2 linked regions of the Aureispira sp. CCB-E genome follow. The main gene of each other region encodes a partner of the protein of the gene in region 2 in a complex. Links are inferred from orthologs where the notes say so. Each region holds a gene or a part of one and is shown on either strand. Other genes may lie near its edges.

What was found.
Region 1: the proteins of smc (region 2) and QP953_RS11140 are in contact, whole or in part, in a crystal structure (PDB 3ZGX), measured with the Bacillus subtilis proteins. The link is inferred for Aureispira sp. CCB-E from one-to-one orthologs.

Annotation. Positions count from the first base shown.
Region 1 is NZ_CP133671.1:2,947,692-2,963,822, forward strand. The notes cover bases 4,872-7,859. They hold QP953_RS11140 (ScpA family protein), read left to right. Parts: upstream 4,872-5,972; coding sequence 5,973-6,746; downstream 6,747-7,859. Other genes in these bases: QP953_RS11135 (isoprenyl transferase), read right to left, coding at 5,036-5,788; QP953_RS11145 (lysylphosphatidylglycerol synthase transmembrane domain-containing protein), read left to right, coding at 7,032-7,859. Also shown: QP953_RS11115 (hypothetical protein), read left to right, coding at 1-6; QP953_RS11120 (hypothetical protein), read left to right, coding at 420-2,045; QP953_RS11125 (T9SS type A sorting domain-containing protein), read right to left, coding at 2,234-3,475; QP953_RS11130 (hypothetical protein), read right to left, coding at 3,784-4,749; more of QP953_RS11145, read left to right, coding at 7,860-8,303; QP953_RS11150 (FtsX-like permease family protein), read left to right, coding at 8,403-9,929; DNA replication/repair protein RecF, read left to right, coding at 9,950-11,062; QP953_RS11160 (tetratricopeptide repeat protein), read left to right, coding at 11,088-12,098; QP953_RS11165 (leucine-rich repeat domain-containing protein), read left to right, coding at 12,115-14,355; QP953_RS11170 (serine hydrolase domain-containing protein), read right to left, coding at 14,453-15,520; QP953_RS11175 (TetR/AcrR family transcriptional regulator), read left to right, coding at 15,884-16,131. UniProt on the Bacillus subtilis protein: Participates in chromosomal partition during cell division. May act via the formation of a condensin-like complex containing Smc and ScpB that pull DNA away from mid-cell into both cell halves.
Region 2 is NZ_CP133671.1:4,949,633-4,966,806, forward strand. Bases 7,698-11,728 are described here. They hold smc (chromosome segregation protein SMC), read right to left. Parts: upstream 11,426-11,728; coding sequence 7,898-11,425; downstream 7,698-7,897. Other genes in these bases: QP953_RS19130 (hypothetical protein), read right to left, coding at 11,720-11,728. Outside these bases: QP953_RS19090 (hypothetical protein), read left to right, coding at 1-338; QP953_RS19095 (hypothetical protein), read left to right, coding at 531-1,007; site-specific tyrosine recombinase XerD, read left to right, coding at 1,010-1,918; QP953_RS19105 (hypothetical protein), read right to left, coding at 1,930-3,420; QP953_RS19110 (hypothetical protein), read right to left, coding at 3,537-4,433; hppD (4-hydroxyphenylpyruvate dioxygenase), read right to left, coding at 4,813-5,967; QP953_RS19120 (homogentisate 1,2-dioxygenase), read right to left, coding at 6,528-7,688; more of QP953_RS19130, read right to left, coding at 11,729-12,328; QP953_RS19135 (hypothetical protein), read right to left, coding at 12,606-13,334; QP953_RS19140 (aspartate kinase), read right to left, coding at 13,595-14,869; QP953_RS19145 (OmpA family protein), read left to right, coding at 15,831-17,039; QP953_RS19150 (hypothetical protein), read right to left, coding at 17,126-17,174. UniProt on the Bacillus subtilis protein: Required for chromosome condensation and partitioning.

The sequences.
Region 1 (16,131 bases), 2.0 Mb from region 2 along the record:
CAATAGTTAGCTACGCTGCTACTTCGTGGTCGTTGAGAAACTTTATTAGTTTACTTCGTGAGTGCTGCGCAGTTGATAATCAATAAGTTGTGTGTTTGTTGTGTTCTGTGTTAAGGTTTTGGTTATCAAGCTGATATAAATGTTGTTTTTTATTTTTTTTGTAAAAAAGTAAACAACTAAGCGATAGCGATCTCACGACCGCAGGGAGCTAATCAACGAACTACTAATTATAATAAGTAGCACAATAAATTAGAAGGTTTGCAATGGGCTACTAGTTGGCTGTTTTCAAATCTTCTAATTTCCTTTAGAAGCTATTTAAAAAAGTTTATAGAGGTACGTTTATGAGACTGTTAATAAATGGCAAGAATTCTTTGGTGGATGTGTTGTAGCTTTACCCTAGTATTAATATTGAGAATAAGATGGAAGATAATAACAACAACTTAGGAGATTTTTTTAGAAAAAGGCTGTCCTCAATAGAAGGAGAGGATGCTGACTGGTTTCATCCGGATCCTAGAACAGATGATGTCGTCTTGCAAAATCTTATTGGCGCTTCTAAAAATAGAAAAAAAACATATTGGTTAAAGTATTTGTTGCCTGCTTTGTTGATATTGGCAATGTTGGCGTATATTTTTTATCTAAAGCATCATATTGCTCAATTAGAATATGCCCAAGCTACTTCAAATACTCAAACTATAAATACCACTCCATCATTAAAGCCATTAACAACATCTATCAATACTCATCAAAACATTACTTTAGACCAAACGACTTCAAGCACAACAGACAAAACAGAATGGACCACAACATCTATTGATTCCAATACAATTAAACAAACGGAGCTGGATAAGGAAATTACAAAAAAAGCAAATATAATAGAGGCTTTAAAAGCAGAAAAACAGCACCTTCAAACGTTACTTGCTCAACAAAATAAAACGATTCAAACACTAGAGTATCAATTGGATCAAAATAATTATGTTGCTAATGTAATCAATAGGGAAGAGGGAAGAAACGAAAAACCAATACTAAGCACTTCGAATGGAGACCAAAAGGCTTCATCCATATTGTCTAATGCTAAAAAAGCAAGGTTGAATTCTGATGATTTACAACCAAAAACTCAACAGAAGAAGGCTGTTGTTAAAGCTGTTACAGCAGAAGGAAATAAATCTATGGATGATTTACAGGTTATTGCACCTAGTCTATTGGCAATTCCATCAACAATACCTAAGGCAACTCCTGATTATTCTTTCTCCTTAAAAAAGAAGAAAAAAAGAGAGCTACATTCGCTAGAAGTTGGCTTTCAAGTTGGTTTACAAGCTCTATTTACAGAAAAGGAAATTGATATTCTCAACCAAAGAATTATAGCGGATAAAGAATTAACCTCAGAACGATTAATAGAACCTTATGTGGGAGCGAATATAGCTTATTCTCCATTCAAAAATATATGGGTAAGAGCAGGAATACAATTGGGAGGAAGCAAGGACTTTTGGGGGCAACGAATGGGAATTGTTTATAGCGATGCACAGGAATACTTATTGCCTTCGGGAGATGTTGGAAGTGACTTGATCGTCAATACGTCTACAGGATATACAAAGGCTATCAATACCTTACAGTTAACAGTTCCTAGTACAACGACGGATGGCGATTTGGTAGAATTAGATTACTGGGAAGAGCTAGAAACTACACACATCCAAATTCCTCTGAGTGTCGAGTATCATTTTGACTCAAAAAGATGGCAGCCTTTTATTTATGCTGGTGCCAAATGGAATGTTTTTCGTTATGAATATAAGACGTCTAATATAAATGTAATGTCAAACGATCAAGCAATTAATTTTGCACTTAATGAAGACAATGCGAATACCAAAACATTACAATACATGAGTTTTATGACAGGGGCTGGTTTGAGTTGGAATGTGCGTCCTCATTTTTCTTTGAGAACAACATTAGGGGTAGAGAATAACTTTATGTTAAAAGAAAACAAGAGTACGGATTCTAGTTATTCAAAGAGTGGGCTATTTGCCAACTTTGGGGTGTATTATAAACTTTAGTTAATCGCGAAAGGGGGCGCTAAGTTGAGATTTAGTTGTGCTGTTGTTATGTAATTGTGGAGTAGTTTGGGTATAAATGCTTGGATTAGGATTTGTTTTTGATGAAAAAATGGGAAATACAAAAAGAAGGCTGCCAAGGCACACTCCCTTAGACAGCCTCTATACACAGTTTAAGGATACTTTATCTATTATTCAATGACAACTTTTCCACTTCCTAGTAGTTCATTATCAACAGTGGCACGGTACATATAAATACCTGCAGAAAGTTGATTGCGTTGAATCTCAAATTGAGTTTTGTTCGTTTGTATGGATGCAACACGCTCTCCTAAGGCATTGTAAAGTTCAAATAAAATAGGTGCTTCGCCCTCATAGTTATCTATAGATACAGCAGCAGAACCACTGAATGGATTAGGAGCAATAGTAACATTTCCTATTGGATTACCTTCCAAAGCACTTATGTCATTGTCTACATCTGCTTCAAAAGAAGCTTCTATCGATTCGTTTTTAAGTCGTTGAGCCATTTCGTTGTCTTCTATCCAAATGTATTCGTTGGTGTCTTCGGTAATAGTAGATGGATCAATTCTACAGTTGGGGTCAACACGAATAAGAGCTGTTTTGCATTGCCAAGATGGCGTACCTGTACAAATGCTAACTCGATAAAATCTTGCTTGCCCAGTGGATAGGTTGCCACCAATTAAAATATTTCCTTCTCTACTAGCGTCGGTTCCTGTATATCGAGCACCTGTACCAAATGTCGTTGCCAAACCTTGCAGATTGATGTTGTTAGGTGCTTGTCCACTAATCCAGCCCCCCCATTCATATTCGAAGGTTCTATTCCACCATTCATTAGACTCTTGAACACCTATGTAGTAAGCAGTTTCACAGCTAGTAGAAGCTGCATTGATTTTGATGTTACTAATACATGTATTAATATAGCCACTAGCAGGAATGGCTGTTCCATTTACATTAAAATTAGGGGTAGCAGGTGTAGTGCCAACTGTAATGCTGTTGGTATAGCCTACTGTAAGCGTTTCCCAACCAATGCAAATCGGCTTTCTACGTTCTACTTTTACATAAGCTCGATAGGTGCCTGGAGAAGTGGGCACATTATAAAAAAATGTATTGCTCCAAACACTAGATGCTTGGAATACTTGAGGAGAACCAACAGCTACACCATTTCTTTGTAGCTCAACTGTGTAACGAATTGGGTTATTACCACAACCGCCAATACAATCGACATTGACATACTGCGGGCAGTGGTGGTAAGCTACTTTGAATTTTTTTTGTGGTGGATTACCACAAACAGAAAAGTTTTGAGTGGTGTAAGAGTTGCCCAATGGACTCGTTTTGTACCAAGTTAATTGGCGGAGTTGTGCATTACTATAATTAGTAAATACAAAAAGAAAACATAATAAAATTAGGTTTTTCATGATCATTGTTTAAAAGTTATAAGGATGGTTATAAAATCATATTATGGGGGAATTATGTGAGGTTACTAAAGCGTAACTTTCTTATGCAATATTATGACATATTATTTGTGGAGTTATAACCAATTTTGGGCAATTCTTACAAGTCAGAAGAATAGTTGAAAGAATGGAATGCTTTGTTTATGGGATGTTGGAGAGCCTGTTGATTACATCCAATAGTAGTTAATTTATAAAAAAAAAACACCATCCAAAGATTGGATGATGTTTGAGGTTAGGGAAAATCCCAACTCTATTTTATGTTATAATATAGGTTAAGAGCGAATGACTTTTTCCTTAGGTTTGGGGATATGGCGTTGTTGTAAATTGAGTTTTGCTGTTTCATACTTCATTGTAAGTGTGCCAGTACTTTTGGCTAACTTCTGGATACTTTTGTTGTATAAATCTACTTTTTCATTGATAACATTACCTTTTTTATCAAAGGCAGAGACCATATCTGGATATAGTTTTTTAGAGGCATCCTTATAAAAATCTACTAGTTTTTCTGCTTGACCAATAGCGGTAGCATCCTCTTTGATACGCTCGATTTTTTTCAAGCGTTTGCTAGCATTGTTGGCTGCTTTAACCATGTTTTTAACTTCTTCTTTTGCCTTACTAGGATTTTTTTCATTCAATGCTTTGACAATGGCAGCATCGGCATATTGTACTTCTAAGGTTGCTAAATTCAATTCTTGTAGATAATTGTTAATTCTATTGATTTTGGCTAATAACGTCTCGTGATTATCACCCTCATCGGTCATTTGAATATTATTTGCTTTGGCAAATTCTTCAATACTTTTGACCATTGAGCTCATTGCCTTGCCTAGTTTATCTACATCCTTGTCTATCAACTCTGTTTCAATCAACACCGCTTCAAAACAATCCAAACAACCTGCTTTGTCAATTGCAGTAGCTGTATAGTTGTTATTGCCTAATAAAAGCATTATATCCAAGACCTTAACCGCATTAGATTTGATGCCTTTGTCGTCTTCAAAAGCTTTTAAACTAGCAAATCGATCGTGAATTTTTTGAGAAGATGCTAATAAACTTTGGCGTTTGGCTTCTGCCTCAGCGCTACCTGTGTGTGCTAAGAAAGAGGAGTATTCAATCTGCATTTCTTGCATTAATGCAAACTCTTTATTAAAGTACTCGATATACTCTACAGGAGAACTAAATCCTTGAGCATTGATAAGTGAAATAGATAGAAAAAATAGGCAGTTTATTGTTAATAAAAATCGCATAGGTAATTTGTTTATTATTGTATAATAGTTAGTTTGTCGTCTTCTGTTTGCGGTTGTAGTTGATAATAAGTTACTTGATTATCAAAATTTTGTTATAGGTTTTGGTACTTGGTTATTGACCCTTTGCAAGGACTTCAAGAGATGAAGTTATGATAGTCTAAAAATCAATCTATTAGTTTCTTAGGGGCATAAGAAAGCCCTATCACAAGTTATGAAAGAATAACTGTAATTTTTAGGATAAAGTTCATCTCTAGTAAGAATGGCAGCTCCTACTATAATTTTTTGTTTAGGTGCTTACATCTGTGATTTGCTCACTAGTCATTCCAAAACGACGCTCTCTGTTTTGAAAATTAAGAATAGCTTCGTAAAAATGTTTCTTGCGAAAATCGGGCCAAAAAACAGGGGTGAAGAAAAGTTCGGCATAAGCCAATTGCCAAAGTAGGAAATTACTAATTCTAGATTCCCCACTCGTACGAATCATCAATTCTGGATCAGGAAAGTCCTTTGTACTCAAAGCATGTTTGATACTGTCCTCGTCAATATCGTCAATAGCAATTTCTCCACTGACTGCTTGACGAGCGATATCTTTGACCGCTTCGATAATTTCCCATTTAGAACTATAACTCAGGGCGAGAATTAAGGTCATACGTGTGTTATCTTTGGTACTTTCAATTGCTTCTAGCAACTCTTTTTGAGCAGCAGAAGGAAGCATATTGATGTTGCCAATCATTTGCAGCCGAATTTGGTTTTTATTTAATGTAGCAATTTCTTTTCGAATCGTTGACACCAAGAGGGTCATCAAAGCTGTAACTTCAAATTTTGGACGATTCCAATTTTCTGTAGAAAAAGCATACAATGTCATATACTGAATGCCTAATTCTGCGCCAGCTTCTGTTACTTCTCGTACTGAGTGAACACCATTTTTGTGTCCAAAAACGCGTGCTTTACCTTGCTGTTTTGCCCAGCGACCATTTCCATCCATAATGATGGCAACATGTTTTGGTAGATTGTTTAAATCTATTTGATCTTTTAGCTCCATTAATATTATTTTTCCCTAATTTTGTGTCTATTTGGGATAGATTGTATTAATTGACAATACCTGTATTTTTGCATCTATACCCTAAAATGCTTTTATGCACGAACGACAAAGTTAATACTATTAATTTTGAATTAAAAAGAATAGTTAGCTTGTTCCGCTCATTTGACCATTAAAAACACTAAAATTGACTTATAAAATAAAACTTCCTGAGTTTGAAGGGCCGTTTGATCTCTTACTCTTCTTTATAGAACGAGATGAACTGGACATTTATGATATTCCAATATCTTCTATTACAAATGATTTTTTGGAATACTTGCGGGAAATGGAAGAATTAAATATAGACACAGCAAGTGAGTTTATTTTAGTAGCCTCAACATTGATGAGAATCAAAGCCAAGATGCTCTTGCCTCGAAAAGAATTAGATGAAGATGGCAATGAAATTGATCCTCGTAAGGAATTAGTTGAACGATTGTTGGAGTACAGACGTTACAAAGAAGTTTTGGAAGAGTTGCGTCAAATGGAGGCAACCCGTGCAGCAAGAACACATCGAGGAAATGTTTTGGACGAAGTCCAGCAAATGACCTCTGCGGCATTAGCCGATGCAGAACTAGAGAACCTATCCTTATTTCGTTTGTTACAAGCGTATGAACGAGTCTTGTCTACTTTTGAATTTAGGATGGAAAAAACTATACATACTGTTGTCCATTATCATTATACGATAGAAGAACGAAGAGATTTTTTATTAAGTAGTTTAACTACAAAAAAGAATCTTTCTTTTAGAGGTATCTTTAGCAATTGTGAAAATCGACTGCATGCAATTTTTACTTTTTTGGCGATTTTGGACTTGATGCAGCAAGAACTAATTATCTTTGTAGAGGGAAATGGTGGTTTTAACGATTTTACGATTAAAGCTCCACCAATAGATCATATATTGGGGACAAATGAAGAGGAAGAATAGGCTGTTTACTTCGTAAGTGCTTTGCTTTTAGTTAGCTGTGTTGCTACTTCGTGGTTTATAAAATTTTTTCCTAGACGATTACTTATGTTGAATTAAATTAGCTTTGTTACTCCCTGTAGTTGTGAGCTCGCACAGTTCAGTGCTACAATGTGCAACTTCGTAAGTGTTGGTTACATAGTTGATAATCAAATTTTTAATACTTTTAACACTGAAAATAATACCTGCTGATTATCGGTTTGATGCGATTTTTCAGCGAATTATTGATTACAATAAATAAAAAGAATAATGAGCGAAATGGAATCTGTAGACAACCAGTCTATTAAGGAGCAGGAAGAAGAACACGCAGGCGTCTTAAATTCTATTAGTCCATTTAGAATTTTTTTGGCGGCAATGATTGGGTTATCGGTTGTTGTGTATATGTTCGTCAAGGATTTTAATGCAGAAGAATTTAGTAAAATTGAATTTAGTAGCCACGTATTTACATGGATTGGAATGGCTGCTTTTTTTATGTGTTTTCGCCATTTTTGCTATATGGTACGGTTGAGGATTATTACCAATGGCTTCTTTTCATGGAAAAAATGTTTTGAGTTGGTGATGATGTGGGAATTTAGTTCTGCTGTAACACCAACGAGTGTAGGAGGAGCAGCAGTGGCTATGTTTGCGATAGCGCAAGAAAAGCTGGCTGCTGGAAAAACAGCAATGATAGTGTTGTATACAGTTATTGTAGATACTTTCTCTTTCTTATCAGCATTGCTTGTTTTCTTTCTACTATTCGGACCTCTTATGATTCAACCAGGATCAGATACTATAGCACATCTTTGGCACGATAGTGAGTGGGGAATTGCCTTTGTTTTTGCTTATAGTTTGATGTTGGTCTATGGAGGTATTTTTTTCTATGGAGTATTAGTTGATGCCAAAAAGCTAGAAAACCTGCTGCTTTGGTTCTGCAAAATTCCATTCTTGAAACGTTTTAGAGAAAAAGCGATCAAGATAACAGACGATATGGATTTGGCTTCAGAAGAGCTCAAAACTCAAAAATGGACGTTTCATATCGGTACCTATATTAGTACTATGTGTGCATGGGCTTCTCGTTTTATGGTATTAAACTGTTTGATTGTTGCTTTTGTTGCTTATTCTCCTAACCCTGAAATTCAAGCGCATTATAACGACTTTATGCACGGGCAATTAAACTTTACAGCATTCTGGGAACAATTGTTTATTTATGCTCGTCAGCAAGCGATGTATGTAATTATGGCTGTTATGCCTAGTCCAGGAGGAGCAGGGGTTGCTGAGTATGCATTCAAAACATTCCACTTTGATTATATACCAACAGAAGCTACAGGTATTGCAGCAGCAGGAACTTTAATGGTTATCATGGCGACAATTTGGCGTACATTTACGTATTATGTATATCTTTTAGTGGGGGCTATTGTTGTCCCTAATTGGGTTGGCAAAATTATTAAACGAAACAAAGAAGAAGCCTTAATGAGAAAACAAGGTATTGTAATAGAAGATCCAACTACCTACGATTCTTTGATTTCGGACAAGAAAGATTAATCTAGCTATCGAATTGGATGCGTTTTGGTGAAAAATACTTTGTAGAAAATAATAGAATTTAGCGAGGAATCATGTACTAAAGATTTAATTTGCAATATTATGAACATACTAAAATTAAGTTGGAACTATCTAGCCGATAAACCATTTTCGACCTTACTGAGTACTGTTTTAGTAGCATTAGGAGTAAGTTTGACATCGATTTTGTTTTTGTTAAACAAGCAATTTCAAGATCGATTGTATAAAAATATAGAAGGAGTGGATTTGGTCGTTGGTGCAAAAGGTAGCCCTTTGCAAATGATTTTGTCTTCGGTGTACCATATTGATGCACCAACAGGAAATATTCCTCTCAAAGAATCTTTTGTTGTTACCAAAAACCCATACATCCAAAAGGCAATTCCTTTGGCATTGGGAGATAGCTACAATGGATTTAGGATTGTCGGAACAGACAGCCAATATATTGCTCATTTTAACGCAGAAATAGCTGAAGGTCGTTTGATAGAAAAAGACTTGGAAGTAAACGTAGGGGCACGTGCAGCGAAAAAGCTAGGTCTTAAAATAGGGAGTACATTTTACGGTTCTCATGGATTAGTTCAAGAAGGCGGACATGTACATGAAACCTATGCTTATGAAGTGGTTGGAATTTTAAAAGAGACAAATCTGATCTTGGATCAATTAATTTTAACAAACGTGTCTACTGTTTGGAGAATGCATGACGATCACGACCATGGTAGCCACGACCATGGCGACGGACATAGTCATGACGATCACGATCACGGCAGCCACGATCACGGCGACGGACACAGCCATGATGCTCACGATCACGGCAGCCACGACCACGGAGACGGACACAGCCATGATGCTCACGACCACGGCAGCCACGACCATGGAGACGGACACAGTCATGATGCTCACGACCACGGCAGCCACGACCACGGCGATGGACACAGTCATGATGCTCACGACCACGGCAGCCACGACCACGGCGATGGACATAGCCATGATAATCACGACCACGGAGATAAAAAAGTTCAAAATTTACCTCCAATATCCAAAGAAGGAAAAGAAGTAACGGCTTATTTAGTACAATATAAAAAGGATGGAGAAGGAAATACCTCCATGCGCGCCGTAGTAGAAGCTGCCCAAATTATTGAAGATAACAGCGAGAGCTTGGGCTATGCTAAACCTGCTATTCAGTTGCAACGTTTGTTAGAAATGACAGGATTGGGGATGGATTTTTTAACTGCTTTAGCCTTTATTATCATCATTATTTCTGCATTTAGTATGTTCATTTCTTTGTACAATTCTTTAAAAGAAAGACGCTATGAAATTGCCTTGATGCGCGTGATGGGGGCAACACCTTCTAAGCTGTTTATAATGATAGTTTTAGAAGGATTGTTGGTTGCTGTTTTTGGTCTTTTGTTGGGCTTGTTGGTGAGTCATATAGGGGTAGAAGTTATGGCAGCCGATTTGGAAGAAACGTATAAATATACCTTTTCAGGTTTTATCTTTTTGTGGGAGGAAGTATATCTGGGGCTTGGTGCTTTGTTAATTGGCTTTTTGGCAGCTATTATACCCGCCTTGCAAGCTTACAATGCAGATATCTCTGAAACGCTTTCTAATTCTTAAATGACTTTTGTTGATAGTGCATGCATCTTCAAGAATTAACACTAAGTAATTTTAAAAATTACGATAATCAAGTATTGCAACTCTCTACAAAGCTCAATTGCTTTGTAGGAGAGAATGGTATGGGAAAAACGAACCTTTTGGATGCCATTCATTATTTGTGTATGTGCAAAAGTCACTTTAGCTTGCCAGATCGTCAGGTTGTTCGACATGGAGAAGACTTTTTTAGGATAGAAGGATATTTAGAGCGAGGAGAAAAACGAGAACAAGTGGTTTGTAAGTATGCGCCCAAAATCAAAAAAGTGATGGAGCGAAATAAAGTCACTTACAAACGTTTGGCAGATCACATTGGCTTGTTTCCGATGATTATGATTACGCCTGACGATACCTTGTTGATAACAGAAGGAAGTGAGAATCGCCGCCAGTTTGTGGATGTATTGTTAGTACAATTGGATGCGAATTATCTCAATCATTTGATGGTTTATAATAAAGTCTTGCAACAACGAAATGCTTTTCTCAAAAGTTTTAAGCATCCTTTGGACGTTAATTTTGAATTGTTGGAAATCTACAACCAACAACTGCTTATTCCTGCCAATTATATTTATCAGGAACGTCAAAAAATTATTGCTAAGTTAAAGCCTATTTTTCAAACTTATTACAAAATCATATCGGGGGATAAAGAGCAAGTAGATTTGAGTTATCACTCGCAATTGTCAGAACAAAAATTAGAACGTTTGTTTGCTGAAAGTCAAGAAAAGGATACTTGGTTGCAACGAACAACAAAGGGTATACACAAGGATGATTTAAAATTATTAATTAATGATTATCCTGTAAAAAAGTTTGCTTCACAAGGTCAATTAAAATCTTATTTGCTGGCTTTAAAGTTGGCGCAATATGAGTTGCTGCGCCAAGAATCTGATGTTGCGCCGTTGGTTTTGTTAGATGATATTTTTGACAAACTAGACAAAAAGCGAGTGCAACAATTGTTGGAACTGCTTTTGGAGCGTGATTTTGGACAAATATTTATCACAGATACACACGAAAATAGAATCGCAAAGATTGTCACTGGATTGGGAACCGATTTTAAACAATTTCATGTTTCTAATGGCATGGCTTCTGAAATGGTGCGCTTGTAATTTTTTATCTATAAAATCCTATACCATGAAATCAATTATGTTATTCTTCCTACTTTTGGGAATGTTCTCTACGACTGTTGCTCAAACGCCTGAGTATTATTACGAGAAGGGAATTGAAGTAGCAACATCTGAACAATATGAAAAAGCACTTCAGTTTTTTAAACGAGCGATAGAATTAAAGCCTAATTATTGGCAAGCCTATTTTTCGAAAGGTTCTGTAAAGTTCAGGCAGAACGAATATGAAGCTGCTGTTGCAGCTTATGACAAGGCTATTCAAATAAAAAACAATGCACCTGAAATTTATTATGAACGAGGACGGGCTAAAGTAGAATTAAAGCAATATGAGTCTGCCTTGATGGACTATAATAAGGTGATTGAATTAGATAGGAATTATCAGTATATTTATAATGCTAGAGCAGTTTGTAAAAAATATTTGGATGATTTGGAAGGGGCAATTCGAGATTATAATAGTGCTATAAAGCAAGATCCCACGAATTACATAACTATTTATAATCGCGCTGTAATGAAACAATTATTAGAAAACTATACAGCTGCTGTTAAGGATTTTGATATTGTAATAAAGCTAAAACCTGATGATTTTTATTCTTATATTCATAGAGGGAACTTAAACAGAAAATTAGGGCAGTACGCTGAGGCTTTTGACGATTTGAATAAAGCAATCAAATTAAATCCTGAGTCGTGGTATGGATATAATAATAGAGGCATGGTCAAAGATGCTATTGGAGATTACGAAGGAGCTATAGAAGATTTTAATAGTGCTATAAAGTTGGATTTGAGGCAGCCTTATCCTTATAATAACCGTGGTTACGCTTATTATCACTTAAAAAACTATGAAACAGCCTTGAGAGATTGCACGTATTCTTTGGAGCTAGATGCCAATAACTCTTATGCTTATTATTATCGAGGATTAATTTTAAACGCATTGAACCGAACAGAAGAAGCTTGCCAAGATTTTCACAAGGCAGAAGAATTGGGGTATCCCAAAATGGGAGCAGAGTTGGAGGCTTGTCGTTAAAACAAAAATAGGAAGGATGGAGTACGCTTATAAAATATTAGATTTATTAGCAACCGCAGAAGTAGAAAATATAGAGCTGGCTTATCAACTGTTGCAACCTTACGTGAGCGAAGATGCTTTGACAGAGATTTATTTAATGTACTTTGTCACAGATGACGAAACCTTGCGCCAAGAACTTCGTGGTTTGTTAGAAATCTATGCTCCTAAGCAATTTTTTGACTTTTCAAGTCCTTCTAATCATTTGCAAGGGCGTTCGGTATGGTCTCCTAATTATATGTTTAGAGGCAACCTAAATCCATACATCGAAACAGGGGTTTTAGAGGCTAAAAAAGTACTGTACTTTTTTGAACACTTACTTCCTATTGAAGAAATGCACCCTAGTATCAAAGGCTTATTTTTGGAGCATGGAACCCACCAACAAATCGAAAAGGCAATTGAAGCGTCTAAAAAGAAAAATATTTTGATCTTAAATGCGTGCAATTTAACCAAAATCCCTTCCATTGTTTTGACTTTTAAAGGTTTGAGGCGTTTGGAATTGCTGCAAAACTATATAGAGGAACTTCCTGAGCATTTCTTTGAGCGTTTACCAAGTTTGACAACCTTGCTGTTGAAAAACAACCAATTAAAGACCTTGCCCAAAGGGGTGAATCATTTGCAAAAACTTCAATTGCTGGATATAAGTGATAATGAATTGGAAGCATTACCAAACGAAATTGGAGCCCTAACGCATTTGCAGACATTAAATGTCAAGAACAATCGTTTAAAAGAATTGCCAATCTCATTGGCCAATTGCCAGCAGTTGGAAAATTTGTATTTGCGTGGGAATAAGTTCAACCACATTCCTAAAATTATTTTGCATTTTAACCTAAAACAAGTCTCAGGAATTAAAGGCTTTGACCGAGCAAAAACGAGTACTGAATTTTTGAAATTTTTGCAAGCTCTACACAAGAGTTCTTTATCTATGGTCGATAAAGAAAAACAGTTTCATTTGTTTACAGATCATAAAAAAGAAATTAAAGAAAATTTAGGGATTAAAGATTTATTGGCTTGTTTAAGTTTTCAAAATGAGGTGGTAAGAAGTAGAGCGCTGGGATATTTGTTAAATTGGCCAGGAAGTACGTTGGTTGAAAATCCAATTAAGCAGGGAGACGAAGTATTACTGATTGGGGATACGAATTTAAAGAAAAAAACAATTAAAACACGCCTAAAAAAAAGTGGAATTGCTTATACAACACAATTAACGCCATCAACAACACATGTTGTTTTGGGAATAAAGCCTAAAAATTTTGAGTGGGTTGAAAATCAAAAGATTACTTTTTTGACAGAGCAAGATTTAAATCAGTTTTTAAATCGAGAAGACACGCCTTATCTGTTGGAAAAAGAAGCGGATACGGCTCTGAACAAAGAAAATGTCAAACGACTGTTGTTGAGTAAAGACGAGGGAAGCATCGAATTAGGGGTAGAGTTGTTAAAAACAGGTGGTGTTCCTAGAGACTTGATGACGGAACTGTTTTTTGTTGCTAAAACTGTCACGAATAAAAAAATCCGAGAACAGGCTAAAAAGATGCTCAAAGTTAATGGTTCTGCTACTGTACAAAAGGCATTGGCAGACCGTTCAAAGCTAGTTTCTACGGCACACAATGCAGAAAAAAATGTGCGCAAGAATTTAATCAAATTAGCAAAATTGAGCACTGAAATTAACTGGACTAGAATGGGTTGGTACTTGTATCAGAATTTTGGAAATGGTTTGCGATATACCTTTGACTACGAACCACAAGGTAGCGCCTTGCGTTATGAAATTATTCGGAAATTAACTCAAGATAATAGCTTGAATTTTTACCAAGCATACGCTTCTTACATGCCCCTTTACGATTATTTTGGCTATGCTTATTATGAAAAAACAGAATTCCCAATTGAGATTTTGGAACAAACGAACTTGAAAAAACTAAATTGCGCAGGTTGTCGAATAGGAAGTATTCCTGAAGAAATTGCTCAATTAAAAGCACTAGAAGTACTAGACTTGAGTGCTAATTTTTTGAAGGAACTACCAAAGAGTTTTAGTGAGTTGAAAGCGTTGAGGGTCGTTGATTTGAGTGATAATGAATTGGTCGAATTTCCTATGGTGTTGTTAGAAATGCCTTGGTTAGAAAAAATTGTCTTGTCCAAAAACCGAAAAGGCCCAGAAGAATTTCCATTGCAATTACCACCAACACTAAAAGATAAGTTGAAACACACTCAAGTTGTGGGCATAGAATAAAAAATCGATTGAGAATAATATAGGTGAGAATGAGCCTTGTTTCCTTTAGATATACAACTAAAGGAAACCGATAGGCATCAATTGGTTACAGTAGGTCTTATTTTTGTGATTGTTTTGCTAGTGTTTTCATGAGTTCAAAAACGATGGTATCTATATTTCCTGTCTTGGGATGAAAGGCGGAAACATTGGATAAGAGTACAACTCCTTTCTGATTTGAAACATCAATAGCCATAGATGAAGTATAACCGCCTGTTCCTCCATTGTGCCAGTGCAGTTGGTGACCAGATTTGGTATGGATAATGTGCCAACCTAAGGCAAGATCCATCTGTTTATTGATGTTTTTGGTTTTGGTTTGTTGTAATTGAAAAACAGGGTTGGTCGCATCAAAATTAGCAATAATAAACTTGGATAAATCTTGGACTGAAGAGAGCACATTGCCAGCAGGAGCTAGAACTTCTAACTCCCAATTAATAGTCACTTTTCCAGCAGGGTCCAAGCCTCTGACGAGTTGTTCTTGAACAAGACTTTGACGCGTTGTAGATTGGGTCATTTTTAGAGGTGTAAAAATAATCTCTTGTAGCAGCTCTTCATAGCTTTGATTGTTTTTTTTTGCAATAGCATATCCGAGTAGACCTGCTCCTAAATTGGAATAATCATACCGTTCGCCAACGGCAGTTTTGAGACTCAATTGTTGGGTGCAATATTCTTTTAATTTCGCTTCATCATATCCTTTGTAGGGATTGTCAGGATTGTTCACCATCATCGAAAATATATTATCAGGCAGTCGAGGCAATCCAGAGGTATGATTGGAAAGTGATTCTAATGTAATTTTAGGATTGCCCTTTAACCTAAAAGGCAATGATTTTTTGACCAATTCTTTTAACTGCATTTTTTTGTTCACGACTTGATGTGCCAAAAGGGTAGAGGTAAAAACTTTGGTAATAGAACCAATTTCAAATACGGCTGTGTTGTTTTTTTTGGCTTCAAATATGCTGTCTTTTTTGATAAATCCATAATAAGAAACTTGATCTCCCTCGATGATGGCAATAGCAACTTCCGTATATTCAGGAAAGGCTTTGCCGTATTTTTGAATTAGTTCGGGAGGCGTTTGGGCATGGTTGAACTCTATTGCAAATAGGGATAATATAAAAATAATACGTTTCATAATTAAGAGTGATTAAGTGAGATAGTATTTTGTCAAGTATATTTCTATCTTTTTGGTTCAAATTGGGGAATAGGAACCGACAAAAGTTGTGTTTTCTTAGATGAATCTTTAAGAAGGGGCAGCGAAACAGAAGGAATAAAGGTTTTAAAAAAGAATAGCAGCAATAGTTTTACCCTATAATTATATTGAAAATGCTATTTAGGCAACAGAAATTTACTTTTTGTTGCCTTTTTTATTGTAACGATTACTAGCGATAGTTGCTACTTTATGATATGCATTCAAACGAACGTTTGGTAGAAAATTGCCTTTAAATTTGGTTTTCAAACGAACGTTTGGTAGATTTGGCTAAAACAAAGAAATACTATGCCAGTTCAAAAGACAACAAAAGATGAAATTATTGCAAAGTCTATAGAGGTGTTCCGAAAGCAGGGATACCACAAAACGTCTATGAGTGATTTGGCAGCGGCTTGCGGTTTGCAAAAGGGGAGTTTTTATTATCATTTTAAGAGCAAAGAAGAGTTGATGCAAGCTGTATTGCAAATGGTACATTCTTATTATAATAAAAAAGTATTTTCGATCGCTTACGAGAAGGACTTATCAGCAGAGGAGCG
Region 2 (17,174 bases):
CTTATGAAGACATCGCCAAATCCAACGAAAACAAAGAATCTACGAAAGCTTATGATCACTTGGAGCATCAACAAGTTGAAATCACAAAATCAAGTACTCAAGACAATGCTCTTGTTATCAATGGCAATGTCCTCAACTTAGTTACGCAATCGGTTTCCAACAAAAATCAATACGACGATGTATTTCTTTACTCTGCTCAAGACTGTAGCGGCAAGGAAGCTTATTTGCTAACTTTTTCACCTGCCAACCGACAACTTATCCTGAAATATGAACATGACAGAGCTTGTTCTGTTGGTGTATTAAAGCAAAATAGTATCTTTGAAGGAGTTAAGCAATAGTTCCTGTGCTATAAGTAATCGTTCGTTGACAAAGTAATGTAAATCTACTCTTTTATCTTCTGTTGACTAAGCTTTCCCCTAATAACCAAAGGGAGCAACGAAGCATAAGGTGCGAATTAGCGAACTACTAATTAAGAATTGTGATTCTTAAATTTTTAATAAGCCATTGCATTAGACAAAAATTAAACTATCATGTTGCGTTTTTTTTGCTTTATCATCATTGCTTGTGTTTTTAATGCTTGCCAAAAGGGTCCTGTTATAGATATTCCTTTTCGAACCTATGTAACTATCCCCGCAGGGCTCAATACAGGTTTTTCGCATCATTTTGTCTTAAGAGACATTCCTGGTGTAAGTCGTACTGACTTATTGGAAGCAAAGCCTGCCTATGTTACAATGACGGTAGAATATGGCGAGAGCAATTTGGATTTCATTCAACAAGCCTATTTTTATACCGTAGATGGAACAAAACGCCAAGAAATGGCCTATCAAACCGACTTACCCATAACCAACTCTGGAACTATCCAACTCTATCCGTCTATTCTAGATATGAAAGAACACATTACTCAAGATGAATTTGAAATGGAATTAAAAGTTATCTTTAGAGCCATTCCTATTACAGAAACTCGCATAATTATTGATTTTGGCGTTCAAAGCACCTTAGGAGAGTAAAAATGGAAACACCCTATATAAAATCTTTCAAAGCATTTTTGGCATTAGAAAAAGGGCTTTCTCCTGCCTCCATCACTGCCTATCTGCAAGACTTAAAAAAGTTGACAGAGTTTATAGAAATTCATGCGTTAAATAAGGGATTATCTCAATTAGAACTCAATGATTTACAAAATTTCATTACTTATTTAAATGAATTGGGTTTAAGTGTTAATTCTCAAGCTCGAATTATATCTAGCCTAAAAGCTTTTTTTCGTTATTTGATTTTAGAAGATGTTTTGTTGGAAGATCCTGCTTTGTTGCTTAGTGCTCCCAAACTAGCTCGTTCGCTCCCTTCTGTATTGACACATCAAGAAATAGAGTTACTAATTGCAGCAATAGACCATTCTAAAAAAGAAGGTTCTAGAAATCGAGCTATTTTAGAAGTTTTGTATGCTTGTGGTTTGCGTGTTAGCGAATTAACCAATCTCAAACTATCCAATATGTATTTGCATATTGGTTTTATCAAAGTAATAGGGAAAGGCAACAAAGAACGAATGGTTCCGATTGGAGATCAAGCTATTAAGCATTTAGAGTTCTATCTATTAGATCGAAATCAAATGACCAATATCAAACCAGAAAGTGAAGACATCGTCTTTCTTAATCGGCGAGGTGGGCAACTTACCCGAAACATGATTTTCATTATCATAAAAGACTTAGCAAAAAAAGCAGGCATTGATAAAAAAGTTTCTCCACATACTTTTCGACATACTTTTGCCACTCATTTAATTGAAGGAGGCGCTAACCTAAGAATCGTACAAGACTTGCTAGGGCATAAATCCATCGTTACAACAGAAATTTACACCCATTTAGACATGGGGTACCTCAAAGAAACAATCCAACTTTTTCACCCTAGACATAGAATAAACGAGTAAAATTTCTTCGTTTATCCCTTATCTTTTTTTTGATTATTTCGGCGCTTGTCGTTCTTATTTTGAATGCCCTTTGAGCGATTGTAAATGGGACTATTCTCCATTGCTTGTTTCCGTTCTCGCTCTATTTTTTTGAATTTTTGACGCGTATACTCTTCTTCAAATGTTCGAATATTTTCGGTATCGCCCAATTTTTCTAGACAATATAAATAATGCGCCAAAATATCTCTTTCAGGAAAAGCATCAGGTTTATTTCCGATAATTAACCAATACATATGAGCAGCAAATCCATAGACTTCCAAATCCAAAGCAATATCGGCATATTCTAGTATGTTCTCGCTAATACTTACTTGATTATCAAACAATAAATTAATTTCGTGTCGTTTGGACATCAAGTATAGGTCTTTACTATTTTTGGCAGGAACATTCATATTATACAAAGGATCACAAGCATAAACAGCAGCTTTGCAATCTTTCCATAATTGAATGATATACTCAGGATCGTGTTCGCTAATCAACAAAGAACGAGAATAGTATTTTTCAAAATTAAAATCAGCAGATTTGGGAAAGTTTTTTAGTTGTGCCTCAAAATGCAAAGCAGCGCTTTCAAAATCTCCCTCAATTTGAAACTTTTTTCCAATTCGAATTTGTTCTCGAACATCATCATAGAGCCATTCCATTCTAAATCCAAATTGTTTATAAAAATTAAGAGCCATTGAATTTTGCTCAGGAAACGCTTGTGCTACATCAAGGTAACGTTTCGCCAAATCAAACTCTCCTTTCGCAATATGAATAGAAATTTTAGATAAAATAACCAATCCATTCCCCGAACCAATTTCCATAGTTGCACGCCAATATTCAGGATTCGCAATAGTCAACTCTTCAGCACTTTTATCGTTGAAAGCTTTGGTTTTTAATATTTTACCAATAGCATTTACTCCTTTTAGTTCAGACCTTAAACTATCTTCATAAAATGCTAAGACTGGAATGACATCTTCGATGACCCAATTCTGGAATAAATCAATTTTGCCTGCTAAGTCTGCTGCTTCAAATTTTGCACGAACTTTTTCTTCTGGCAATGCCACCTTAGGTAAGAATTTTAACTGCGGATTTTCGCAGCCTTTCCCTACCGTAGCTGTAATTAAGTAAGCATATTCCGTCAATTCTGATCGAGGAGGACGAGACAAAGCTTCCAGTCGTCGAATCAAGTGATCTGTCGTTTCTTTGTTTAACTGAGGTCTTGAACTCACCTCAACAAATGCTGGTTTACCCTTTGGCATAGTCACCAAAATCATTACATCATGATTTCCCTTTTCCAAAGCTAAAAAAGCTTTTACAGAAGCCAAGACACGTTTATTCCAAGGATACAAATAATTGGTATCTAAGGTAGCCACCGTAACCATACTATCTGTAAAGTACTCTACTTCAAGCTTTACATCTGCTTGTGCAACAACTAATGAATAAAATGATAAGTATGTAATGCAAAACAATGCGCCTAATCTCATAAGATTGTGGTTGTATTTCGACCATTTAGAATTAAAATGATAGGACTTTTAATCAAAAGGGATGATTAGGGGATTCAATTGCTATAAGAGAGAATCTCCCAGACAGCAACATGAACCTATTCTATTTCTTCTTTGGGAGTGGTTTTATCTAAAATGTAATTAATCTTATCCAATGTTTGACTGTCCTCTTCCATTAAGCCTAACAATTTGCGTTCCAACTGTTCGCTCTTTGTAAATTTAGCCGAATTCTTGAATACAACGTTGGGGTCATTCAAAAAACTGGGATTGGCAAAAAGAACATTGCTGTTCTCTTGAAATAGCTCAATTGCCTTGGTAATATCGCCTCCAATCAAATAGCCTCGTTCTATTTCGGGCTGCTTGGTCATTTTTCGATACAAAAGAATATTTAAAGGAGTGCGATCGGTAATAGCTAGGGTAACTAAAAATGCATTGGTATGTCGTATTTTTTGGGTTCTAAGGACAGAGATGTGCTCAAAACCTTCTACTTCTAAAGCCGATAATAAAAAATCACGTTGAGCAGCGGGGTCTCCACTTCCAAATTGAACCAATATCGTAGAACAAAAGTTTAATGTTCCTGCTATATAATTATAGCGTTTTCTGTTTTTATAGGTATAAGAGGTAGAATCTACATTCAACAAAATATTCTCTCTATAATCTTGTTTTAATCGAAGCGGAGATTTAATATCAGTAAACCCCAACGACTCTACTCGAAGTTCAAAAAAGCCCTTCGGCAAGGTTACCACCCAAGCTTCTTCTCCTACATCGTATTTCATTTCGTATTGTTCTGCCAAGTGCTTTACGCCCCCACTAAACCCATACATATCAATCAAAACCTTTAAGTTAGAACGAGCTTCCCAATACCCATAAGAAGTTTCAATATCGTCATTAGCGGCATCCATAGCGATAACAACACGTATAGAGTCTTTTTTCTGCGCAAAACTAGCAAAAAAACAACTAACTAAACTTCCTACTAAAATCCATTTATATAACATAACAATTCATTTTGATGTGGGTATGGATGATTTTTTTAAACTTTTACAAGAATCAATTTACAATCTTTAATTATACAAAGATTTCACAATCAAAGCAAATAGCCCCAAAATCATATCGTTCTTGCTCTAAAATAACAAAGAATTATGAATTCAAGTCTTCTAAAGCAGATTAATTCATAGGATTTACTTAGAATTGTTCATTCCTTATTCATTACTTTATCTTAAATAATTCTAAAAACACCACCTCAAATTCGTTGTCCTAAAAACGTTATTTTTATGCCATAACAATACAAACTAGATCAGTTTTAATAAAAAAAGCAAAGGATAATACGCTTAAATGATTATCCTTTGCTCTAAAAACTATTCAAAAAAGCAGTTTCTATAATGTCCCTCTGCGAGCTTGCTCTGCTTCAATTGATTCAAACAATGCTTTGAAATTTCCTTTTCCAAAAGACTGTGCACCTTTGCGTTGAATAATCTCAAAAAACATCGTTGGACGATCTACTACAGGTTTTGTAAAGATTTGTAACAAGTATCCTTCATCATCTCTATCAACCAAAATACCCAATTCTTTTAACTTCAGTATTTCTTCGTCAATTTCGCCAACACGATCTAATACCGTATCATAATACGTTCCTGGTACATATAGAAATTCGATTCCACGAGCAGTCATTTCTTTTACGGTTGCTAGAATGTCATCGGTTGCGACTGCAATGTGCTGAATCCCTGCTCCTTGATAGAAGTCTAAATATTCCTCAATTTGAGATTTTTTCTTTCCTTCTGCTGGTTCGTTAATAGGGAATTTTACTCGACCATTGCCATTGGTCATCACTTTTGACATCAAAGCAGTATATTCTGTGGAGATATCCTTGTCATCGAAACTAATTAAATTGGCAAAGCCCATAACATTAGCATAGTAATCTACCCACGTATTCATTTCTCCCCAACCTACATTACCAACCATATGGTCGATATACTTCAAACCAACTGGTGCAGGGTTGTAATTTGATTTCCATTCTTTGAAGCCTGGCATAAAAATACCATTATAATTCTTGCGCTCTACAAAAATATGTACTGTATCTCCATAAGTATGAATTCCAGAACGAACAATTTCTCCATGTTCGTCTTTCTCAACCGTTGGCTCCATAAATGGCTTTCCGCCACGCTTTGTCGTTTCCTCAAATGCCTTCGTAGCATCGTCTACCCAAAGAGCAACCACCTTAACTCCATCTCCATGTTTCTTAATATGCTCTGCAATAGGTCCATCAGCATCCATTGGTGTTGTTAAAACCAATCGTATTTTATCTTGAACCAATACATAAGAGGTACGATCTTTCACCCCTGTTTCTAAACCACAATATGCCAAAGACTGAAAGCCAAAAGCTGTTTTATAAAAGTGTGCTGATTGCTTGGCATTGCCCACATACAGCTCTACATAATCCGTTCCTAACAATGGCAAGAAATCCTCTGCTTCTTCAAAGATTTTTTCGATGCCATAATTTACATTCTCTAAATTTTTTAAATCGTTTGCCATGATTATTTTATTTTGATAGAGTAAAACTCTTTTAGTACACTGCAACAGAAATTTGTGATTGTTATTATAATAGTAGTTAGCTACGCTGCTACTTCGTGGTAGCTCCCTACGATCGTGAGCTCGCATAGCTCGGTTCGCTGCTACTGCGTGGTTTCAACAAACTATGTATAAAATACTTTTGATAAAATTCAAGAGCACTCACAACTTGATAAGCTCCGTTATCAAAACACCAATACTCGTTTAAAAATCTATTTTCCAGTGTATTTAAGTTAATGATAATAATTTTTTGCTAAATCGCACTTACTGTACCATCCTTTGTCAAGTATTTTAGATAAATAGCAAATAGTGTATGAATTTAGCAACTATAATTCAACAGCCCAATAGACTTTGTAAAGTACCTAGTTTTACAAAGTCCAATACTTACCACATGGCACTACTTTGAATGGCCAATTTAATGCGTTGTTTTTCTGAAATTTTACTAATTAAATTATAGTTCATTGTTTATTATTTCTAATAGTAGTTAGTTGTGTTGCTACGCTGCCGTTTCAACCTACTAACGTTTAGTGTTCTAACCAAGATAAATAATAATTAGGATCTTGAATTTCCAAAGCTGCTTCTGTAATTTGGAATGGTCGGAAAGGATCAACCATTACAGCTAATTCTTCTGTATCTTCTACACCGATACTCCGTTCCGCAGCGCCAGGATGTGGTCCATGAGGAATGCCTCCTGGATGTAGTGTAATCTGACCTCTTTCAATATTATTACGACTCATAAAATCACCATCTACATAATACAACACTTCATCTGAATCAATGTTGCTATGGTTGTATGGTGCAGGAATCGCCTTAGGATGGTAATCGTATTTTCTGGGGCAGAAAGAACACACTACAAATCCCGCACCTGCAAAAGTTTGGTGCACTGGTGGCGGTTGGTGTACTCGCCCTGTAATTGGCTCAAAGTCATGAATAGAAAAAATGTAAGGATAATGGTATCCATCCCAACCTACAGCATCAAACGGATGTGTTGCATAGGTATAAGGAAAAATCATTCCTTGTTTCTTAATCAACACCTTAAAATCACCATGCTCATCGTGCGTTTTTAAATTTTGTGGGGTACGAATGTCTCGCTCACAAAAAGGAGCATGCTCCATTAGTTGTCCTTGATTGTTTTGATAACGCTTTGGAAAGCGAATAGGGCTAAATGATTCTAAAACAAACAAACGATTTTTCTCTGTCTTAAATTCAATTTGATAGATGGTTCCTCTAGGTAAGACAATGTAATCTCCATATTCAAAATCTAAATCTCCGTAAATCGTATGCACGGTTCCTTCCCCTTCATGGACAAAAAGCATTTCATCTGCATCTGCATTTTTGTAGTAATAATCCATTGGAGCTCCTTTGGGAGCGGCAACACCAATTTGCAAATCATTGTTTACCATCAGAACCACACGACTTTTGAGATAATCTGCTTCTGGTTTGACAGCAAATGTTTTTAAAGACAAAGACTTTAAATTCTTTTTAATTGCAATTTTAGGCTCCACAGAATAAGGTTCTCCAACTTCTTTGACCAATGTAGGAGGATGTACGTGATAGATAAGCGAGTAGTTGGCATCAAAGCCTTCTGTACTCACCAACTCTTCTGCATACAAACTACCATCTTCCTTGCGAAATTGTGTGTGTCGCTTTTGTGGAATTTTTCCTAGTTTTTGATAAAAAGCCATAATTATTTAGGTACTTTTTTTAGTAGAATTGTGGTTAAGTAATATATTTCAGATATTCCAAAAGTACAAAAAAACTACGATTTAAAAGCTCTTTACAACCTTTCTTATAGAAAAAACTATGCGAGTTAGCCTTCTACCAACTCGCCTTGTCTTTTTTGTAGCAACAAGTAGTTTGAACCATGAATTACTGGCCTTCAAACAGTTTTTTATTAGGTAACTGTTTCCATCTCACGGAAGTCAACAGGCACAACCCTTGAAATTCCTTTTACCATCGTTACTCCATACATAATATCCACCGCTTCCATTGTTTTCTTATTGTGGGTCACAATGACAAACTGAGAATTTTTAGAAAAATCCTTAATGATATTATTAAACTTCGCAATATTCGCATCGTCCAATGGCGCATCTACCTCATCAAAAATACAGAATGGCGCAGGTTTTAAAAGATACAAAGAGAACAACAAAGCCGTTGCTGTTAAGGTTTTTTCACCTCCTGAGAGTTGGTTGATAGACAAAGGACGTTTGCCTTTGGGTTTGGCAACAATTTCGATTTTAGACTCCAGTGGCGTTTCGGGACTCATCAACTTCAAGTCGCACGTATCATCTTTATGAAATAGACTACGGAATACTTCCACAAAGTAAGTTCTAGCTTGATTAAAAGCAACCATAAAACGTTCGGTTGCCTTCGATTCAATCTCGGCAATCGTCGCCAATAAATTTTCTTTGGATTTCAACAAATCATCTCTTTGCTCAATGATCAATTTATTGCGCTCTTGAATTTCATCATACGCCTCAATGGCCATAGGATTGATTGGACCATAATTCGTCAAACGCTGTCTCAATTGTTCTACGTTCGATTCTAAAACAGCTTCCTCAAATTCAGGGTTAGGAGCTTCGTTTACTAGATCATTGATCTTCACCTCAAACTCGACATTCAAGCGTTCTGCAATAGAGGTCAATTTTAGTTTTACCTCATTAAATTTATTATCCAACTTACCAATTAACTCTAATAATTGTGTTTGTTGACGCTGTTTGTCTCGCAGTTTTTTTTCAGTTTCTACAATATTTCCCCTTGCTTCAAAGTACGCTTTTTCTGCTTGACCTACCTGTTCTTGATACGTTTTTTTTACCTCATACCACTCTTCCAACTGTATATTAGCTGCTTCAATTTCTTTTTGAGTAGACGTTAAGTCTCCACCTGATTCGTTCAATACTTCTTCATCTCGTTTGCGTTGATCTTTTAATTCTTTGTATTGACGATGGCTAAAGTCCAATTCTTTTTCGATTGAAGCCATACCATTTTGATGACGAACCTGTTCAATATGCTTTTTATTATAATTGGAAGAAGCCTCTGCCATGTCTTCCGCAATATTTTGTACAGAAGCATCCTTTTCAGAAACCGTTTCTCTTAGTTGCACCAATTGCTTTTGCACTTTAGCTAGTTCTCCCCGAACGCCTTCTTGAGCTACTTGGTATGTTTTAATTTGCTCCAAATAGCTTTCCTTCTGTTCCTCTGTTTCTTTCTTAAATTGTTCAAAACTCTCTAATTTACTTTTTATCGTAATAGCCTGTCGGACAGTATCATTTAGTTGTTTTTCTAACTTCTGAATCTCTACTTGCTGATTGTTCTGACGCAGATTCTGTTGCACCAATCTCAAATCTTTTACCTCATTTTCCAAAACTTGAGCTGCCTCTGTAAGCGTTTCAATTTGAGTTTCTAGCAATTCTAAATTTTTCTTTCGGCCTATCTTTTTACCCTCAAAAGCACCAACAGAACCTCCTCGAACAGAGTATCCACGTTGTGTGTATTTCCCATCCTTAGTCAACCAAATTGTTTGCCCATTTAATTCTTCAACTCCGACCTTTTCATCAACAATATACACATCCCCTAGCAAGTGCTCCGCTAGAGCTTGATATTTAGCATCATACTCCAATACCTCTAAAGCCCAAGTTCCTTTGTTTGTAATCTTCTCTTTTGTGTGTGTGGTAGGAAACTGCTCCATCAAAAAGAAATTCGCTTTCCCTTTTTGATGTTGATCTAGCAGCTCAATTGCTTGCAACGCTTCCGTAAAATTTTGAACAACATAATAACTCAAATAAGCTTCTAAGTAATTCTCAACAGCGGCTCTGTACTCTGGTTGACAATAAAATACATCTGATAGTAAAGGCGCATTGTCTGACCAAGAACGATTTTTGCTTAAAAATTTGATAGATTCTGAAAACCCATCCATATTCTCTACCAAGCTTTTAAGCAATTTATATTCGTTTCGTTTTGAATCCAAATTGCGATTCTTGCCACTCAAACTCTCTTTTGCAACTTCCAGTTTCTGTTCGTTTTCCTCCAATTGCTTTTTTCGTAGTGCCTCTGCTGCCCTTAACCCTTCCAAAGTAGTCTCTTGCTCTTGTTGGGCAGTGGCAAGTTGACTAGCTTGAGCCGTAATGCCCGCTACTTCAGAAGTTCTTTGCTCCAAAACTCGTTCTAAGCGTTCAATACTTTTAGAAGCAGATTCTTCTTGATTTTGCAAAACAGCTGCCTTTTTTTCCTGTTCAAAAAGCGCATTATTTAATGTTTTTTGCTCTACCAAAAATGCTTCTAATTCTTTCTTGACATTGCCATGTTTGTTGCGAATTTTTTCTAGAATTTCCTTAGCTTCTGCCAATTGGCTACTCAACTCCTTTCCTAATTTATATTGCTCATCTAGTTGTTCGCTTTGCAGCTCTATATTTTGTTCTGTCTCAGCAATTCTCTTTCTATTCGAGGCTATACGTTCATCTAATTTTTCATTATTTTGTTGTAAGAACAACGATTTTTGGGTCAGAATCTTTTTATCATTTTCTTTCCCTTTGATTTTTCCTACTAAACTATTCAATTGCTTTTGAGCATCTGCCAATGCCTTTTCTTTTTCCACATTGCCATTTTTTTCTCGCTCTACTCGTTTCTCCAATTGAATTACTTCCTGATCTAGAGCCTTTTTATTTTCTCGCTCCTCATCAATTTGTTTGTCCAGTGTTTTATAAGCTGTCTTACACTCTGATATTTTAAAATAACTCAATTCCAAGCTTAGCCGACGATATTCGTCCTTTAGCTCAAAATAGCGTTTGGCTCGTTTCGCTTGACGTTCCAAGCTCTTTAAGTTTTTTTGAATTTCAAACAACAAATCCTCCACCCTAGACAAGTCAGCTTCTGTGGCTTTTAATTTGCTAAACGTTTCCTTTTTTCTTGTTTTGTATTTAGAAATACCTGCCGCCTGTTCAAACAATTTAAGACGCGAATTATCTTTGTCTTGCAACAAATCATCCACCATCCCCAGCGCAATAATCGCATAAGAATCAGATCCCATACCCGTATCTACCAACAAGTTAGAAATATCTTTTAAACGACATTTCACACCATTCAATTGGTACTCACTAGACCCATCTTTGTACAAAATTCTCTTGATAGAAACTTCTTGGTATTCCAAAGGCAAAATACCTTTATCATTAATAAACGTCAAAGTTACCTCTGCCAAGCCAGATGCTTTACGACTTTTGGTTCCATTAAAGATAACACTAGTCATGCTTTCCGAGCGCAACTGACTTGTTTTTTGCTCTCCCAACACCCAACGAATGGAATCTACAATATTTGACTTCCCACAACCATTAGAACCTACGATTCCAATAACATCTTCTCCAAAATTAATTACCGTACGATCAGCAAAACTCTTGAAGCCTTTTATATCTAAACTTTTTAAACGCATTTAATTATGATTAAACATTCTTCATTCTCAGCAACTTAACTCAAACAAACCTTACTTTAAAGATTCTATAAATTGCTCTATTTTTTGAAAGCCTGTAAAGATAATCAGCTAAAAGGACATTTCAGTATAAAGCATAAAAAAAGTCATTTCCAATCTAATATTGAAAATGACTTTAAGATACTCAAAGGTATCGTGTATCTATAATTTTTTATGATTGTCTAGCACCTCCTTTTAAGCCAATACATTGTCAAAGGTACCAACAAATAGATTACTGTTGTCTCAAAAGAAATTATCTTAAAACTTGATTTGATCGGCAGTTACCTCTTTTCCATCTATAACTAACTTGTATTTAGACAAATCCACCTCTCCTTTGTATTTAGAAGTAGAGATCACCTTAACTTCCATATTCAAATCTTCTTTAATTGCCTTCATTTTTTTAATCATCTCGGCAGCCTCCTCAGCATTATTAGAGCGAGCAGCAATTGTTTCTGTATTGATTTCTTTAGACAATATACCTGCATCATTCAAAGCAAAGTACCCCGGTGTCTTAACCGTAATATTAATCTCTTCTTCTAGGTCTTTTCCACCAATTGTAATAGACTTAGACAAATTAGGTGCTGAAACTATATACACCTCTCCATCTTTTCCACCATCAATTGAATAACGACCAGCTTTTACCAGTTGTCCTAAAATTGCATCTGGAACATTTGCCTTAATTTCTAACTCTACTCGAATAGTACCTTCGTCCCATGGTGCGGACTCCATTCCTTTGTTTTTAATGTCAATTTGTACATTAGGACAATCTTCAGGATTTAAAGTTTTCACCAAAGTTTTGTCAGAGTCTTGAGCAAAAATAGTAGATGTAGTAAAAAGAAGAGCGAATAAAAAAGAAAATACTTTCATGTTGTTGAAGTTTTATTTTTAGGAATGGTCAAAAATAAGTTATTTAGGTGTGGATTTTAGCAGGATAACAAGAATAGCATTCCTAACATTTAAATCTATTCTCATCAAAAAAGGGGCTCTTTCTCTATTAAGGAATTGTTATAATAGAGAAAAAAAATGAATTGAAAAAATTATAATTGTTAACTTTTGCAATAATTAGCTAGGCTGCTACTTCGCAGTCGTTGAAACTATGCAGTAGCAGCGTAACAAACTAGTGCTTTTGCTAGTGGCGTTTTTATTAGTCCTCAAAATCATTCAATGACATTCCACCAATAATAATATCTCCATACATAGCTTCCACTTCTTTTAGAGTAGAGTTTGGAGTCAATGTTTTTTTCTTGCCTTGAATAAAACCTGCGTTGCCTGCTTCTCCTTCTTTAGAAAGTGCAGGATTAGCTTTGCTTGCTTCGTTATCCTTTTGGGCATCTTTAGATTTTTTATACACAAAGCGATATTGTACGTCCACCTTTTCTTTAATTTGACGCATTTCCTTAATCATCTTTGTTGCTTCTTTCATATTTTCTGATCGACCAACAACAGCTTCCACCATTCCTCCAGGGAAATTCTTCTGAAGTACTCCTTCCGAAACAGCATAATATCCAGGCGTTTTGATAAAAATTCGAACATGATCGTCTAAATCTGTCCCACCAATAGAAACAGCTTTATCTAGGTTTTTAGCTTTAATAATAAATGTCTCGCCATCAATTTCAGAAGACAACGTATAACGCCCAGCTTTTACTAATTGTGCCAAAACAGCTTCTGGAAAATTGGCTGTAATCTCTAATTCAACACGAATAAACCCTTCATCCCAAGGTGTAGACTCAATCCCTTTGTTTCTAAAATCAAAGTTAATGGATGAAGTTCCCTTAGGATCCATTGTTTTTACTAATGTTTTGTCAGATTCTTTTTGTGCAAACGTGGTACTTACAGTTAATAATAGTGCAAGAAATAGCATTGCTTTTTTCATACTTAAGATATATGTTTTTTATTTTGGGTAAAAAAACGACCTCTAGAGAAGTTCTGTTTCTAAAACGATAAATGATGTATAATATTGTTTTTTATTATAGACATTCACTTACAGTCATTTTGTTATTGTATAGTCAATATATTTGACCTTTTATGTTCTTACATTTTTTTGACACTACAGTTTAACGAAGAAGAGTCAAAAATGATTCCGTTTTTTGTATTTTATTATTTTTTTTCTGGTGGTATAATTGACTAATCCAGCTAAAGAATTTCTGCTTTATTCATAACCAACTGTATATTAGTCCCTATCTTTTCTTCTAGATAAATTTCACGTGTTCCTACAATTCGTCCCAAAAGAGCCTCTGAGGTGTGGCGAATGGTTACTAATTTTAAATTTTCTGTTTTTTCAATTTCATAGTCCATTTCCAAATCAGCTACTAATGCCTTTATTTTTTCAGGGTCATCATTCACACAAACAGAAAAAGCTAATGCTGTATTTTGGGTCATATTTACTTTAATGCGATGTTTTGCCAATGCTTCAAAGAGTTTTGCAAATTTGGTTTCATCAACAAAGAAAAAATCTTTAGAAATTATTCTTAGCAAAGCCTGTTCCTTCTTAACAACAATCATTGGAGGGTATTGAACCAAATCAAAAGCCCCTATTACCGTACCTTTTCCTTCGGGATGCACAAAAGACTTGACATACAAAGGAATTTTTTTATTCTGTAAAGGACGAATAGTTTTAGGATGAATAACTTGTGCTCCATAATAGGTCATCTCAATCGCCTCTGAATAAGAAAGTTGTTCGATTAATGTCGTATCATCAAATAACCGAGGATCTGCTGTCAACACACCTGGTACATCTTTCCAAATTGACATATCTTGCGCATTCAAACAATAAGAAAAAATAGCTGCTGTAAAATCAGAACCTTCTCGTCCTAAAGTAGTTGTAAAATTCTCTGTCGTTCCTCCCAAAAAACCTTGCGTTATAACCAAGCCTTTTTTTAATAAAGCTGGCACCGTTGCTTGAATGGCTCGCTCTGTTTCTTCCCAATTTATATTGGCATCTCTATAAGTATTGTCTGTCTGAATACAATCTCTAACATCCAACCAAGTTGTTTTTAGATTTACTTCATTAAAATAAGCACTAACAATGGTTGTTGATAGCAACTCCCCTACGCTTACAATCTGATCATACAGATAATCAAACTCATCCTGTGGCTCTTCCTCTAGTATCCATTGCAAGTCAATAAAAATATCATGTATCTCACTATAAACAGGATGATCTGTATTATCAAACAAACCTTCAAGCAAGGCTTTGTGATGCTCCTTTACCTTATTTAAACACGCTTCCATCTGTTTTATATCCCACTCCCAATAAGCCTTCAAAACCAATTCCATTGCATTGGTGGTCTTGCCTGAAGCTGAGATAACAATAGCTAACTGGTCGTTAGGAAAACGACGCACAATACTGGCTACATTTCGAATTGATTCAGCATCTTTGATAGATGCTCCTCCAAATTTAAATACTCGCATTTTTAAATTAGTTTGTACGATTATTCGCCCGCTAAAAAATCAAATTAAATCAGTTATTGCAGGAGCTTCGTTTCACGAGTGCTGCGCAATTGATCATTAACGGACTATTAATGATAGAATGTTTAGTAAAGCAAAAAAGTCACCTTTCGATTTACCTAATATTTTTGCCTGTTACTTAATTAAATTAATAACTCCCATCAACCTATTTAAAATTGATGATGTAGGCACTTTAGTAAATAGTTATGATCACTATTCCTTAAGACTACTCAAAGATAGATTTAATGTATAAAGTCTCAATTTTTTCTTACATTTTTGAAAAAAAAAGCCCGTACAGATTTTAATTCATTACAGTCCATCTTATAAAAAGAAGCATTAATCTTTTTCTAGTATTTATTTGTAGAATTGATTGTAATAGCGTTAAGAACTTTGTTACTTTTGCTTAAAAATTTGTTATTCGCTTGTAGAGGATAAGGCATACCTATTTTTTATTTTTAGATTTGTGTTACCTTTATATTTTTTTTACAATAAGTTTTTTTTCTTTAAAAATACTGAAAACCAATTCTGTACCCAATAGAATAGTACTATCAAATAGTATCTATTTTTTAATTCCTTTTAATCCAATATGGTGAACTATAATAGCTTTGCAAGCTCAAAGCTTCAACATAAAAAGAAACAAAAAATTAAGTGCGTCAATAAATTATTGCTTTAGAGTTATGGAGTCAGAATAAGGGATTTGAAGATCCTTATATTTGGCATATTTTTAGAATCAATAAATAACATTTGGGGATTTTTTGTATTGAGAAAGAACTACGAATAGTATTATTTTTTCATTTTAATCAATTCAGAGGGTCATTCTTAATCATGCCTAATCGCCCATTTGACATAATTTTCTTGTAAAGTATTCATAAACTAAAAGTGTTTTTTACTGTTATCATTCCAAAAGACAAAGACCAATTTGTATATGTATAAAATATCAATCATACTACTTTCAATCATACTTGTTGTTATCTCTAATACTTGTGCAGCACAAGAAACCCAAGTTATTTATTTAGAAAACCCATCGTTTGAAGATCAGCCTCGTCCTGGTCGTACTCCTGATGGATGGGCAGATTGTGGTCACAGCCAAGAATCTCCTCCAGATGTTCAGCCTTATGGTGGATTTAATGTAACACGTCCTGCCCAAGACGGTAGAACTTATATTGGCTTGGTTAGTCGAGATAACAAAACATGGGAAGCCGTGGCGCAACGATTGACAGATCCACTAAAGCAAGGCTCTTGTTATAAATTTAGTTTGCATGCTTGCAAATCACCAATTTATATGAGTCCGACACGTAAAAACCAAAGTCAACCTATTAATTTTAACAAAGGCTTAGTTTTGAGAATTTGGGGAGGAAACAGCTACTGTGATCGGGCAGAATTGTTAGATGAATTAAAAGATCCTATTGATCATGTTGATTGGAGAAGTTATGACTTTGAATTTAATCCTAAAGATGGTGATTATAACTATATTTGTATCGAAGCATACTACAAAACACCTACTTTTTCTTGGTATAATGGCAATGTATTGATTGATAACGCTTCTGAAATTTTTTCTTGTGAAATTCCAACAGATCCTATTGCTATCAACGAACCAATAGATAATACACCTCCCAAAAACAATCCTAAACCACAAGATAAAACAACCACTCCCAAAGAAGATCCTTTGGATAAAAATAGGAAACCAAATGTTTCGGCAGAGAACATCAAAACAATAGATAAAGGAAATTTTGAACCCGATAACATTAATAGCAAAGACATAAAGGTAGGACACAAATTCCGCCTAGAAAAACTTTATTTCCCTGCAGACTCTTCTTCAATTACCAATAACGGAGAAAAAGTGCTTATAGAACTCTATCGATTCTTAAAAGACAACCCCAATTTAGCATTAGAAATAGGCGGTCATACAAATGGTTTGCCTCCTGATGACTACTGCGATCGTTTATCGACACAACGTGCTAAAAATGTAGTCAATTATCTGAAAAGAGAAGGGATTAGCTTGGATCGAATGAGTTATAAAGGCTACGGTAAACGACAACCAATTGGCGACAACAAAACCAAAGCTGGGCAAAGGCAAAACCAACGAGTAGAAATCATTATTACAGATATTTCGGTGCGAACCAATAACAAGTGATATTAGTGCGCTTGCACCTCACTAACAAGCAGCCCTGTTAATCAAAGATTAACAGGGCTGCTCTCTATTATTCATATTCAAACTTCCTACTTGATTAATTTAACAACCGAATTAGCCAAGGGCAGTGTGCGGGAT